One region of the Chryseobacterium sp. SG20098 genome, then DNA from elsewhere that is predicted to be linked to it. Evidence: riboswitches for the same ligand, from Rfam matches in the RefSeq annotation. Region 1 holds a riboswitch; the other holds the start of a gene.
What was found. A riboswitch is a leader RNA that binds a small molecule or an ion and turns the genes downstream of it on or off. The one in region 1 is predicted to bind thiamine pyrophosphate.
Positions count from the first base shown of each region.

Region 2: linked by a shared signal. The riboswitch ahead of pnuC (nicotinamide riboside transporter PnuC) and the one ahead of RHP76_RS13660 (TonB-dependent receptor) in region 1 are both predicted to bind thiamine pyrophosphate.

Region 1 covers NZ_CP134622.1:2,981,882-2,989,295, forward strand. Annotated here, with positions in the region: gene RHP76_RS13640 (2-hydroxyacid dehydrogenase) at 18-947, opposite strand; gene RHP76_RS13645 (GxxExxY protein) at 993-1,196, opposite strand; gene RHP76_RS13650 (acyl-CoA thioesterase) at 1,339-1,881, opposite strand; gene RHP76_RS13655 (hypothetical protein) at 1,869-2,621, opposite strand; gene RHP76_RS13660 (TonB-dependent receptor) at 2,800-4,917, opposite strand; TPP riboswitch at 5,019-5,110, opposite strand; gene RHP76_RS13665 (WG repeat-containing protein) at 5,305-6,075, opposite strand; gene RHP76_RS13670 (bifunctional aconitate hydratase 2/2-methylisocitrate dehydratase) at 6,363-7,414, shown strand, end outside.
Region 2 covers NZ_CP134622.1:525,903-533,316, forward strand. Annotated here, with positions in the region: gene RHP76_RS02355 (alpha-amylase) at 1-1,125, shown strand, start outside; gene RHP76_RS02360 (YciE/YciF ferroxidase family protein) at 1,289-1,855, shown strand; gene RHP76_RS02365 (alpha-ketoglutarate-dependent dioxygenase AlkB family protein) at 2,082-2,690, shown strand; gene RHP76_RS02370 (DUF4142 domain-containing protein) at 2,820-3,431, shown strand; gene RHP76_RS02375 (PA2169 family four-helix-bundle protein) at 3,554-4,012, opposite strand; TPP riboswitch at 4,134-4,240, shown strand; gene pnuC (nicotinamide riboside transporter PnuC) at 4,266-4,862, shown strand; gene RHP76_RS02385 (acyl-CoA dehydrogenase family protein) at 4,849-5,880, shown strand; gene RHP76_RS02390 (hypothetical protein) at 6,044-6,268, shown strand; gene RHP76_RS02395 (VOC family protein) at 6,408-6,692, shown strand; gene RHP76_RS02400 (GNAT family N-acetyltransferase) at 6,700-7,107, opposite strand; gene RHP76_RS02405 (GNAT family N-acetyltransferase) at 7,129-7,236, opposite strand; tRNA gene RHP76_RS02410 (tRNA-Ala) at 7,409-7,414, shown strand, end outside.

The sequences.
Region 1 (7,414 bases):
TTATTTTTTTAAATATCTTAACAATGTGAAGCCACAATTTTATCTACAATAAACTGAGCCAGTTTTTCTTTACTTTGATGGGTCCATCCGGCAATATGGGGTGTGACAATAGCTTTCTCTGATTCAAGAAGATATTTCAGATCTTCATTTTCTGATTCAATGTTCTCAAAAGAAGACTTTTCATATTCCAAAACATCCAGACAAGCACCTTTCACTTTTCCTGATTTCAATGCTTGTACTAAACTTTTAGTTTCAACATTCTTTCCTCTTGCAGTATTCACAAAATAAAATTGCTTTTTCATTTCTGCAATGAATGTTTCATCTATAAGATAATGGGTTTCCGCAGTTAAAGGAATGTGTAAGCTCACAATCTCTGCAGACTGCTTCAATTCATCCAATGAAACCTGTACTGCATATTCATCAGAAAGATCAGGAAGAATATCATGGAAAATCACTTTACATCCAAACCCTGAAAGTCTTTTTGCAGTAGCTTTTCCCATATTACCATATCCAATTAATCCTACTGTTTTCCCCAACAGCTCATCTCCTCTGTTTTCTTCACGTTTCCAGATCCCGTTTTTCACTTCCTGAGAAGCAATAAAAAGTCTGTTCATGATCACCAGAAGCATTCCCACTACATGCTCAGCCACAGAATCTCTGTTTCCTTCAGGAGAATTGATCAATTGAATTCCCAGTTTTTCAGCAACAGGTATATCAATATTTTCCATTCCGGCTCCTACTCTGGCAATGAACTTCAGATTCTTTCCTTTTTCCAGAAAGTTTTTGTCTAGTGGAATACGGCTTCTGATAATAATTCCGTCATAGTTCTCAATTTTATCACAAACCTCATCATAAGACGATGTAAAATCCTCTTCTAAAATAAAATTCTGAGCCAAAAGCTGTTCAGTGATGAGAGGATGGTTTTTATCTAAAAGAAGTATTTTCATAGTTTAAACACAAATGACACTAATTTATTTCACAAATAGCACAAATTATAAAGTACCGCTAATTACTCTCTTAACTACATTTTTAAACTGAAGTGTATTGAAGTTGATCAACATCCCAAGTTTGCAATTACTGAGGCGAGGGTAGGTAAGTATTTGCGCTAGATGAATATCTTGTAATGATTCAATGGATTTTATTTCCAGCACAAATTTTTTTTCAATCAAAAAGTCAAGTCTATAACCAACCTCCATTTTAACCTCATCATAACCCTGCTTCGTAGACTATTTTTTGATATATCATTTTCTGAAATATCCATTTTGCTTATTTTTTTTCATCTGACTGAGCACAAACCATTTGTGAAAATTTGTGCCAGTCATTTGTGTTTTTTGTGTTTTATTTCTTGTCTTTCTTAGACTCCTGCGGTTCCTGGAATAGTTTTTTAAGCTCTACAGACTCCAAAGGCTTCATTCTTCCGGAAAGGATCAATGAAAGTTCTTTTCTACGGAATGCTGCGGCAAATCTTTCTTTTTCTTCCTCTGTTTCAGGAATCATTTCCGGAATAGGAATTGGACGGTTGAATTCATCTACTGCAACGAAAGTATAAATCCCGGCATTCGTATGAACTTTTTTCTGATTGATAGGATCATCCAACCATACATCTACATACACTTCCATGGAAGTGGAAAATGCTCTGGAAACTTTAGATTCAAGCACCACAACTCCTCCTTCCGGAATCGGATGGTTGAAAGATACGTGGTTTACAGAAGCTGTAACTACTCTTCTTTCGCAGTGTCTTGCTGCAGAAATAGACGCACAACGGTCCATTTTTGCTAAAAGTTCACCACCGAAAAGGTTTCTTAGAGAATTGGTTTCGTTCGGAAGAACGATATTGGTCATAATAGTCAGAGATTCTGACGCTTTTTTTATTTTTGCCATCTAGTCTTAGTGTTGTTTGAGACAGCCGGGGCAGATTGTTTTACTTTTCCGGCGGGTTTTACTAATGAATCTTTTTTCAAAGAATCTGAAACGGATGTTTCCGGGGTATGTACCATTACTTTCACCGTATCTTTTACAATTCTATGGGTGGAAGTCTGTACAGAAACATTATTGAAAGATTTTTTTCCAAAAAGAAGTTCCTGTTGGCTAAACGCCAGGTATAAAATCCCAAGAACCGGAATAACCAGAAGGAAAATCCAAAGAATTGTTTTTTTGAATTTAAAATCCTTTTCGCGATTCACTGTGGTATTCACTTTTTCCCCGTTATTGATATCTGAGAATCTGATTTCTTCCAATCCGTAAAAGTCCGGACGTCCGGATTCTATTCTTTTTCCCTTGAAATGAGTGTGTCCTTCTTCAATGAAGACTGTTCCAAGGTTTTGAATTTCAAGAACCTGTTCGGCCTGAAGTTTTTTCTTCCAAAAATCAGTCTGAATTTTAAGATCACTTTTTGAAGCTTCCAGAGACATTTGTTTTTGTTCTGCAATAAAAGCAGCAAGATCTTCAGTCTGTACTTCGTAATCTATTGTAAACTCAATCTGACTGGCCGGAGGCAGAATGCTTCCGTTTTCAGAATTAATAATTGCCTTAGAATTTTTCAGTGAAAACACCCCAAAGCCTGGAACTGTGGCAGTTCCAAATTGTTTTAAGTATTCTAAAATATATGCTGAAATATTCATTTGGCAGCAAATTTATAACTTTTTCGTGACTTTTTGTAATATTTAATGGATATAAAAAAGACTGCCGAAACAGTCTTTTACTTATTCTGTAGTAAAACAGATATACTGTTATTCAAACTGCTTTTTTTAAGCTTAAAAAGGTCAAAACTGTTAAAAAGCAAAAAGGCCGATTTGTCAATTACTGAATTTTCCAGCTCACTCCAAACATAAAATTCGTTCCTGCCTGAGAAAAATAATAAGGCTGCCCATCATAAACAGATCCGTTATTCACATATTTCTTATTGAACAGGTTATTCACCAATAACTTCAATGCAATTTCATTATTGGCAATTTTAAACTGGTACTGAGCATTGAAATCTGTAAGGAAATAATCTTTAAGCTGCAGATTGGCATCTTCGGTATTATCCAGATATTGTTTTCCTACATACTGATTCATTAAAGCAAACTGGAAATTTTTTGTAGGATTGAATTTCAAGCCTAAATTGGCTATAACATTTGGAGAAAATGAAATCTGAGTATTTCCAAGGCTTTTAGGAACATCACCATTCTGAATATTAAAATCCTGATTTCTGTTCTGGCTTAATGTTACGTTACCGGAAACCTCCCATTGTTTGGATAGTTTTGCCAAAGCACCAACCTCAATACCTCTTCTGTAGCTCTTCCCTGAATTTGTTCTGATAAATGCCCCTACGTTATTCAGTTCTCCGTTCAGAACCAATTGGTTCACATAATACATATAATACACATTCGCAGTAAAAGAAACGATTCCGAACTGTTTTTCAAAACCGGCTTCAATATCGTGAAGCTTTTCTGCTTTTACATCATTATTAGCCATCAGATCGTCTCTGTTGGGTTCACGATGGGCGTGGGCGTAAGAAAGGAATATTTTACCTCCGTCAATTCTGTAATTTACTCCAGCTTTTGGATTAAAAAACAGCCAGTTTTTACTTAAATCTGCTCCTTCACCATCACCAGCCGTCAGAATCTTTGTGTTGTAATTGATTTTTCTGAGCTGCAAATCACCAAAGAATTCAAAATTATTCAATCTTAATAAAGCTTTTGCAAAACCAGACACCTCATTCTTTACAGAGCGATTTCTGTAATATTCACTTTCATCAATCTGAGGAAAAAATACTCCTGTTACATTTCCATAGTGTCTTCCGTAATACTGATTGACCACAGCACCAAAGTTCAAATCTAAATTTTCAAACTTTCCGTACAATGTAGAAACCATTCCGTAGAAATCGTTATTCAGCCATTTTTTTCTGATAAAGTCTGAAGCTTTTATCGTTTCTCCTCCTTCTGTTATATTGGGAAGGTTATATCTTGAAAAAGGATCTCCCTGCTTGTAGTTTTCATAATATCCCTTTCCTTTTGTATAGTGGAACGTGGTTTCCAGATTCCAGCGGTCGTTGAATTTCTGTTCCCAAAGCAACTGATAATGGTTCTGTCTGTAGTTATCCGTTTCATTATCATAGAAACTTACAATATTCTCCCAGTTGGCATCATAAATGGCCCCTGAAATATTGAATTTGGGATCAGTCTCCCAGGTTTTACGATCAATCCCGTTCCATGCCTGATACGTTTTCTCTTTTCCACCAAAAGCCATTAAACGTAATTTCGTGTTTCCTTCTTCAAATAAGGCAGTGAAATTATAAGAATGTAAGTTGGATGAAGCTCTGTCGATGTATCCGTCAGAATGAATATGAGTATATCTTCCCATCACAGAAAGTCGGTTTTTCCAGAATTTCCCTGAGCCAATTTCTGCTGAATATTTATAAGTATTAAATGATCCGTAGCTGTCATCCGTTTTAAAATAAAATTTCTCTTCAGGATCCTTAGAAAGTACGTTAATACTTGCTCCGAAGGCAGAAACCCCGTTATTGGAAGTTCCTACTCCTCTCTGAATGACAATCTGTGAGGCAGAACTTGTCAAATCCGGAACGTTGACAAAAAAGGTTCCCTGACTTTCAGAGTCGTTGTATGGAACACCGTTCATCATAACATTGATGGCACTTCCTGAAACACCACGGATTCTGAAACCGGTATATCCTACTCCGTTTCCGGCATCTGACGTCGAAATAATGGAAGTTTGATTTTTCAAAAGAATAGGAAGATCCTGTCCCAGATTCTTACTGTCCAGATCTTTCTGTACATTGATGATTTCCTTTGCTACCGGAAGCCTTTTGGTAAAGTTGACTGCTTCAATTTCCCTCACCTTTAGGGAATCTTTATTCTGAGCCTGTATAAAAGCTACTGAGCCTACACTAAGCCCTAAAAAAAATAATCCTTTCATTCTATAAATCTTTAATATTTAATGAATAAAAGGGGTTGAGCAATAATGTAACAATTTTATTAATTTAACAGTCTAGCAATTGGTATATTGTTATACTGTTTCATTGGTACATTTTCAATTCCCTAAACAGCATTACCTGTTCCAGGTTCATTGGGTATAATCTCAGCCTGTTAAAGCACCCCTTTATTTCAGCCGCAAAATTACAAAAAATATATGAACTGCGATCGGGTTACGAGATGTGGGCTTCTGAATATCAGATTACGTGGTAAATAAATAGTTACAGAATGGAAAAAACACTATGAAAAATAGGAGTTATCAAATGAATCATTCATCATTTATCATTCATCATTCATCATTCATCATTCATCATTCATCATCTATAATTATTTAGTAAGTTTTGTTGTTGGTGTCTATGTAATAGTAATTGGAACCATCTTTTGTCACTTCAAACATCTTACCGAGTTTCCAGCTGAAGTTTCTTTTAATATTGGAATATTCAAACGGAATAATAACTTTATTGTTAACATCAATGATTCCAAATTTATCATTATTGGAAGCAACAATCATTGGATTAGCTACATCATCCCCTTCAAGAATGAACAGATACTGATATTGAGGATAGATCTGATATTGTCTGTAATCTGCGGCATTTACAAATTTTGATTTTTCAATGATTCCGTAAAAACCATTAAGGATATAAGCCTGGAATAACTGTTGTTTATATTCTTCAAATTTACATTTTCCAAAATCGGTATCTTTAAACTGATAGACTCTCTTCCCGGACTTATCTATACGGTAAGAAATCATATTTTTCTCCACCGTAGCATAGTCTTTTGTTCCAAATTTTCTCACTTTTTCATTAGGAGAATTCAGAAGGTTGCAGTCTTCATAAAAAAATACGGCAATATGATATTCCGGCTGGATAATAAATTTCCCGTTCTGATTGACATACCCGAACTGATCTCCTTTTTTCTTAGGAATCAAAACAGGAAGATCTTTGTTGATCACCACCAGGTCAGCATTAGGTTTGCTGGCTGAAGCTGCTTTTTTAGCCGTGGTTTTCGGTCCTTTCTTCGCAGGGATTTTCTTCACAGATCGGGTCTGTGAGAAAACGAAAATCGAAATAAAAACACATAAAACATTCAGGATATTTTTCATATTCTCCATTTGATTACAAAAATACGACCAAAAATAGATATTATAAAATTCATATTTATAAAGAATCTAAATAATTTCATTCTTATAAAATTGTAAAATTTCGTAATTTTGGGAACATTTTGAAATGTTTGATAATTTTAAAAAACTTTTGAAAAAGTGTAGATTATGCTGACTTTATTCGGTTAATGTTGCATCAAAATGCGAGAACTCAAAATGTCATTAATTGTATTTATACACCCCGGTAAAGAAAAAGCAGGCCTACCTTTAATTTTGAAAGACCTTCTATTATGAGTATTTATAAGGATTACATCAAAGAGATTGAAGAAAGAAAAACCCAGGGGCTTCATCCAAAGCCAATTGATGGTGCTGAATTACTAAGCGAAATCATTGCACAAATTAAAGATTCAGGTAATGCTGACCGACCGGACTCTCTTAAATTTTTCATTTATAACACACTACCCGGAACAACAAGTGCAGCGGGAGTAAAAGCAAAATTTTTAAAAGAAATTATTCTGGGTGAATCCGTAGTAGAAGAAATTTCCCCGGCATTTGCCTTTGAATTATTATCTCATATGAAAGGCGGACCTTCTATTGAGGTGCTGCTGGACCTTGCTTTAGGTAATGATGCAGCTATTGCCAAAGAAGCTGCCAACGTTCTTAAAACTCAGGTTTTCCTTTATGAAGCAGATACGAACCGTCTGAAAGAAGCATTCAACAGCGGAAACGAAATTGCAAAAGAAATCCTTGAAAGCTACGCAAAAGCTGAATTCTTCACTAAACTTCCTGAAGTTGCTGAAGAAATTAAAGTAGTTACTTATATTGCTGGTGAAGGAGATATTTCTACAGATTTACTTTCTCCGGGTAATCAGGCTCACTCAAGATCAGACCGTGAACTTCATGGAAAATGTATGATCACTCCTGAAGCTCAGGAAGAAATCAAAGCTTTACAGGCAAAGCATCCTGATGCAAGCGTTATGCTGATCGCTGAAAAAGGAACAATGGGTGTTGGATCATCCAGAATGTCCGGAGTAAACAACGTGGCTCTTTGGACAGGAAAACAGGCCAGCCCATATGTACCATTCGTTAACATTGCTCCTATTGTAGGAGGAACAAACGGTATTTCTCCGATCTTCCTTACCACAGTAGACGTTACCGGAGGTATCGGTATTGACCTTAAAAACTGGGTAAAGAAAGTTGACGAAAACGGAAACCCGGTTCGTAATGAAAACGGTGACATTGTTCTTGAAGAAGCATATTCAGTAGCAACAGGAACTGTTTTAACAATCAATACAAAAGAAAAGAAATTATATAACGGCGACCAGGAACTGATCGACCTTAC
Region 2 (7,414 bases), 2.5 Mb from region 1:
GAAGAAAACCGTAATGAAAGAATCTCTGAAAATATGGAGGTTTCAGCCTATACGAAATTTACTTTTCCGGGAAGAAAAGGAGTGTATTCGAACTTTATATGGGATCATCACTGTTTCAGCGGTATTGATTATGTGATCAGAGAAGGAGAGGAGATGAAGGGTGTTTTTAAAATCCATAATGAATATGGTGAGGAGTGGACAGATGCCGTAAGTCATCAGTTCGGTAATTATGATTATCTGATGGGAGCTGACATAGAGTACCGTAATCCTTATGTTGTGGAGGAAATGAAAAACTGGATCAGATGGTATATGGAAACAACGAAAGTAGACGGAATCAGATTGGATGCCTTAAAACATATCTCCTCCAACTTTTTGAAAGACTGGGTCTCCTATATTAAAACAGAAGTAAATCCTGAATGTTTTGTTTTGGGCGAATTCTGGAAAGACGAGGCAGAAAAAATTGAGTATTTTTCCGATAAAATGTCTGATCTTATCTCTTGTTTTGATGCTCCGCTGCATTATAATTTCTTTAAAGCATCACAGGATGGTAAAGATTATGATATGAGCCGGATTTTAAAAGGAAGCTTCTTGGAGAAGAAACCGGTATTCTCAGTTTCTTTTGTTGAAAACCACGATACACAGCAGCTTCAGGCTCTTGAATCTGCGGTGAAAGACTGGTTCAAATCCTTGGCTTATGCTATTATTCTTCTTACCGATGAAGCTTATCCCTGCATATTTTATCCCGATCTTTTTGGTGCAGATTATATCGATATAAAGGATGAGCAGGAAGTGCATATCATCATGCCGAAGGTTGAAGAACTTCCCGGTCTGCTTGAAGCGAGAAAGCTTTTTGCATATGGTAAACAGACCGATTATTTTGATCATCCCAACTGTGTAGCTTTTGTACGGAAAGGAGATGAAAAGCATGCGGGCTGCATTGTAATCATGTCTAATAGCGAAGAAGGTTATAAAGAAATAGAATTGGGAAAAGAACATGCGGATTCGGTTTATACCGATTTTTTAAAGAACCGTCATGAAGAAATTTATACGGATAAAGACGGGAAAGCGGTGTTTACTGTAAATTCGGGTTCGGTAAGTATATGGGTAAAAAAACAAACACCGTAATGATTGGCAAATTTTCAGGCCTTTTATTCTCTGCGAACAGCTATTCTAATTTTAACTTACGATATAAGCTCTTGTAATTTTAGATACCACATCTCAGTATTTTGGACAAAAATGGTCTTATAGTTGCAGATTTACCACCAATCAATCACTAAATTATTATAATATGGAAACTAAAACGGCAACCAAAAAAACACCAGCCAAAAAAGCAACAACAGCAAAAGCAAAAACTCCGGCTAAAAAAAATGCAGCCAAAAGTTTGGAAGATCTTTTTGAAGATGCGCTGAAAGATATTTACTGGGCTGAAAAAGCACTGCTGAAAGCGCTGCCGGCAATGATGAAAAATGCAACCAGTGAAAAGCTTAAACAAGGCATTGATAAGCACATCACGGAAACAGAAGGCCATGTGGAAAGATTGGAAGAATGTTTTAAAGCATTAGGAAAAAAAGCCCAGGCAAAAAAATGTGATGCTATGCAGGGATTGCTGGATGAAGGAAAGAGCATTATGGAAGAGACAGAACCGGGAGCAGTAAGAGATGCGGGCATTATTGCAGCAGCGCAAAAAGTTGAACATTATGAAATTGCTACTTATGGAACACTGGCAGCATTCGCAAAAGTATTGAAGGAAGAAGAGTGTCTTAAAAACTTTTTAAGCACATTGGAAGAAGAAAAAAAATGTGATGAACTGCTTACAAAAGTTGCTGATACCAATCTTAACAGCAAAGCCATGTAAATACAATCTTTAAAAAGGAGACCTGAAAAAATCAGGTCTCCTTTTTATTGAAATCCGGAAAGGTTTAAAATGCAACATTTTTATCTTGGTTGATTTTGTATCAGTTGTAGTATATTTGTGGATATAATTTTTATCAATTTAGTTTTTTTAAAATGAACTGTAATTGAATAACAAAACTCTTATACTGTAAAAGAAAACTGTATTGTACCATTTATAAAGTTTAAAAATGACCCAACTTAGCCTGTTCGACTCAGCAGATCTGTACGAATTTCCAAAAGACCTTCTGGAATACAGAGAACATTTCCTGAATCAGGAAGAAGCTGACCGCCTTAAAATTCATCTGCTTGAAACAGCTCCCTGGAAACAACGTACCCAGAAAATGTATGATAAGATGGTTCTCACACCTCGCTTAACCGCCTGGTATGGAGATGAGAAAAATGCCTATCCTTCAGACAATGAACTGGATGCCCATCATTGGACACCGGAACTGTTTTCTTTAAAACAAAGAATAGAAGAAACATTTGGCTATCAGTTCAATTCCGTATTGTTGAACCTTTACAGAGATCATAACGATTCTGTTGCCTGGCATCGGGATAAGGAAAGCAGATATGGGAAACGTCCGGTGATTGCATCAGTAAGTCTGGGGCAGACCAGAAATTTTGATTTCAGGAAAAAAGACCATCATCAGAGTAAATACAGCCTGCCTCTTCCTCACGGATCATTATTGATTATGAAAGGAGACCTTCAGGAAAACTGGGAACATCGTATTGCCAAGTCTCTAACCGCTATGAAGGAGCGTATTAATCTTACATTCCGGTTGGTTAATAAGTTGTAAGGTATTTATTCATAATGTTTTATGATTAGGTTAGAAGTGTTGTAATAGGTTTTTGGCAGATAAATTGTTGCATTTATAAACAAAGTCATTGTTTGACTTCATTAATATCACCACTTAAAATTTATTATTATGAAAAATCTTGTAGTAACAATTTTTGCATTAGCTGCTTTAACGGCCTGCAAAAAAAACGAACCGACAACCACGAGCCAATCTGAGGAAAGTACCACAATGTCTGCCCCTGCAGAATCCGGGATGACGGTAAGCGACTCCACCAAAATGTCAGACATCAAAGATCAGAAAAGTACTCTCAGTGATCAGGACAAAAAGTTTGCAGATGCTGCAGCCATAGGAGGACTGATGGAAGTAATGATGGGAAAACTGGCCGCAACAAACGCTGAAAACTCCGTGGTAAAATCTTTGGGAGCAATGATGGTAACCGATCATTCCAAAGCGAATGACGAGCTCAAGAATTGGGCTTCAGGAATAGGGTATACCTTACCCACAAGTCTGGATGCCGAAAAGCAGAAGATGTATGATGACCTGAAAGCTAAGAAAGGTAAAGACTTTGACAAAAAATATACAGATCTAATGGTCAGTGACCACAAGGAAGATGTAGAAGCATTCAAAAAAGAGGCGTCAGAAGGAACAGAAGTCTCATTAAAATCTTTCGCAGCTAAAACCCTTCCGACACTTGAACATCATTTGCAGGAATCGGAAAAAGCTAAAAATGCGGTCAAATAATATTGAGTTTTTATGACCGGCATCATAAGTATGAGCATACAATATTTAATAATTTTGAATTGATTAAATATTATTTTGTTCTTGATTATAGTAAGCTCCTCTTTTTAAGAGGAGTTTTTTGATTATTCTTTCTTTTTATATTCTTCAATTTTCTTGAATTGTCTGTAAGAATCTTTAAGGATACGAAGCTGTTCAGACACAATCTCAGTACTTTTTGGGCTGAGCTCACCTGTGTCCAGGGCATTTTGATAAGCTTCAATAGCTGCTTTTTCGCCAAATACCACATTTTCTAATGTAGATTCTATGAGATTTCCCATGGTAAAAGAATTTTTAATGTCAATCCAAGTTCTGTGAACAGCTCCTGCCATGGACGTTGAGTCCTCCGGAGTGCCTTGCTTTTCTGTGATGAGGTTGATTAGTTCATTTTTCATGATTTTCGACTGCGAAATCATATGTTCGTACTCATCTTTTACATCCGGATACATTTCCCATACTTTTCCCTCAACTTTTTCAAAGCCTTCCTTTCTGTCGTTGGTAATGTGAAGTAAGTCATTAAGTACTGATATTTCTTGATTGTCCATAATATAAATTTTTAGTTATCCATAAAATTATAATTTCCCTCATCGACTCTTTATAATCGTGATCATATCCTGTAAATAAAAAACCAAAGTCCTTTCTTTTTTCAACAAAAAGCTGCACCTTTGCCGAACAATGGGGTGCTACAAAACAGTGGCTGAGATGATACCCAGGAATGTATTTCCACACCTGATCCGGATAATGCCGGTGTAGGGATTGCTTACTGATCATCTCATCATTTGATTTCTAATAATTAATATGATGCAGGACATTTTAAAACAAATTACCTTACCGGAATGGTTCGGAGTCTTATTTTCAGTCATTCAGGTTTTACTGGCCCGTAAAAACAATGTCAACAACTATCTTTTCGGAATTGCGGGGATTCTGCTTACGCTGTATGTGATGCTTACTTCCAAGCTGTACGCTGAATTTACCTTAAATCTTTATTATCTGATCATGAGCATCTATGGATGGTTATATTGGAAATTCGGAAAGCAGAAATCAGAAATGGAAATCTCTGTTACCACCACCACAGAAAAATGGATTACGGGAGGAATTGTTCTGGGAACTTTTATCTTATTCTGGTCTTTTCTGACCCATTTTACAGACTCGGATGTTCCTATCTGGGATTCTCTGGTGAGTGCTTTTGCCTGGGCGGGAATGTGGCTGATGGCGAGACGGAAAATTGAAAACTGGGTGATGCTCAATGTCAGTAATATCATTTCTATCCCTTTAATGATTCATAAAGAATTGTATCTCTATGCTGTTTTGACGTCATTCTTATTTTTAGTAGCCATTTCCGGATATATAGAGTGGCAAAAAATTATTAAATCGAAAGCTAATGCTGAGTACTAAAGAGATTAGACGGGAACTTCATGGAGCCCCTGTAATTTCTGATAAAGTAATGCAGCATATTCATGAAGAAAAACTGCTTAAAATATGGGTTCCCAAAAAATATGGAGGACTCGGCTATCGTTTTGAAGAAGGACTTAACACCTTATTTAGCTGTGCAGAAACCGATGGAAGCTTTGGCTGGATGCTGACACTTTGTGCCGGAGCCAATTATTTTTCCAGAAATATCAAGCCTGAAATTGCTCAATTACTGTTCACCCATTCTGAAACCTGCTTTGGTGGCAGCGGAATGGTGGGAGGAACTGCAGAAAAAATAGACAACAGCCACTATCTGATCAACGGTTCATGGAATTTTGCAACAGGTGCACCTCATCTTACCCATTTTACATTGAATGCCAAAATTACAGAAAATGGAAAACCTTTAATGGATGGTCATGGCAATGGAATAATTCGATCATTTATTATTTCGAAAGAACACGCTGAGGTTATTCCCAACTGGAAATCTATGGGAATGGAGGCCAGTGGCACCTATTCATTCACTGTTGAAAATGTGCTCGTTAATGAAGACTATAGTTTTGTTTACGATACTTTTTTCACCAATGATATTCTCGACACTATTCCTTTTCGGATTTTTGCAGACTTAACACTGTTGGTCAACTATTTGGGAATGGCTTCTCATTTTATTGAAGAAGCAGAATATATTCGTCCTGAGATCCATTTCAAAAGTTTCACAGAGTCTGTTGAAAAGCATTTGGAAAAAGTATTGCAAATTGCCGGAGAAATAGAAAATATCCTAGGTGATCACAAAGATATTTCTGAAGGATATCAAAACGAAATCCACCAATATGGAGTAGAGCTGGTTCAAAGATTATCCCATCAGATTCTTACTATTTATACACAGCTGGGAATCCGGGCTACGGATATTAATTCTGAAGTGTATCAGGTGTTCTGTGATTATTTTACAGCTGCGATGCATTCTAATTTCAGACCTTCTGCTGATGATTTGGACTTTTCTTTTTGAGTAGAAAATTCTTTGTTAATAAACTTTTTATCTAATGCTGGTATTCTTTTATGACTGGCGTCATAAAGTAATTTTTATTATTTCACTATGTTTGGAATAATAAAACTAACCCCATGAAATAAGCCAACATAAAGACTTGTTAAACTAAAAATGATTAAAGATTATGAAAGACTTATTTTCATTAAACGGAAAGAAAAAGGATCATGTGATTACGCACTTAAAAAAAGAGATGTATTCATTGATCGAAAATGATAACTGGATTACAGTTACGGTTAAAAAGTGTTTTCATACAATGATCGTATCCTATTTGATTTGCAATGGTTTAGTTACTTTAACGATTGTAAGAACAAAATTCACTCCATTTTACGAAAAATATACCGTTTTGTAATTATTTCTTTTTGAGAATAGAGTTATAAGATCTTAAATTCTTTATTATTTAAAGCAACACTGAAATGAAATTAAAAATATTATCCATCGTTTGGAGCGTTGCGGATTTGAACAGAGCAATTGCATTTTGGTGTGAAGCTTTGCACTACAAAATAAAGAATGAGCCTGATGTTGACTTTGCCATTCTGATACCAAAGGAAGGAGATGGAATGCAGTTATCATTAAAATTAACCAGTTCGGAACAGCCAAAGAGACATCATATAGACCTGATAACTGATAATCAGCGGCAGGAAGTAGAGCGGCTTCTTAGTATTGGGGCTGGAAAGATGCCAGGCTGGAATTACGAAGATGATGCTGACTATGTAGTTCTTCTTGATCCCGAAGGAAATTCATTTTGCGTAGTACAGCAAAACAATGATATCTGAAAGGCATCTATTCTGTAACCCATTCTTCACGAAGAACTGCATAAATAATATCATCAACCCATTTATTTTTCCAGAACAGACTTTTCACAAAATGCCCTTCTTTTCTTAAACCAATTCGTTGCATCAGTTGAAGAGAAGCAGTGTTGTCAGGATCTACGGAAGCTGTAATTCTGTGTTTTTGTAAATCATTAAAAAGAAAATCAATGGTACCTTTTAAAGCCTCAGAAGCATACCCTTTACCCTGAAATGAGGTGTTTAAGGTAATTCCAAGTTCTACCTGTACATTTTCATCTCCAATAAAATGAATTCCGATATCTCCAATGACTGCTTTTGTTTCTTGATCAGTAATCAACAGCTGATACCAGCTTTCAGGTTGGTTGAATTCAGTTGTGTTTCTTTGGATAAAACTTTCCACTTCTTCCAGGGTTTCAGGAATCTAGCCTTGAAATTTATTGGCTTCGGCATCTGAGCGGTAATCGAAAATATCCTGTTTGTCATCAATCGTAATATCCCGAAGAACTAATCTTTTTGTATAGAGTTGCATAATTGTATTATAATTTCAGACAAAAATAGGTTAATTAGGAATTTATTCTAGGGATAATGATGGATTTTTATGGTCATTGAGCCTATTTCCATTAATTTTAATTCAATAAAAATTATAAAATAGTTGCAAATATCATTTAAATACTTACTTTTGTATCGCCTTACAAAAAAACGGGGGA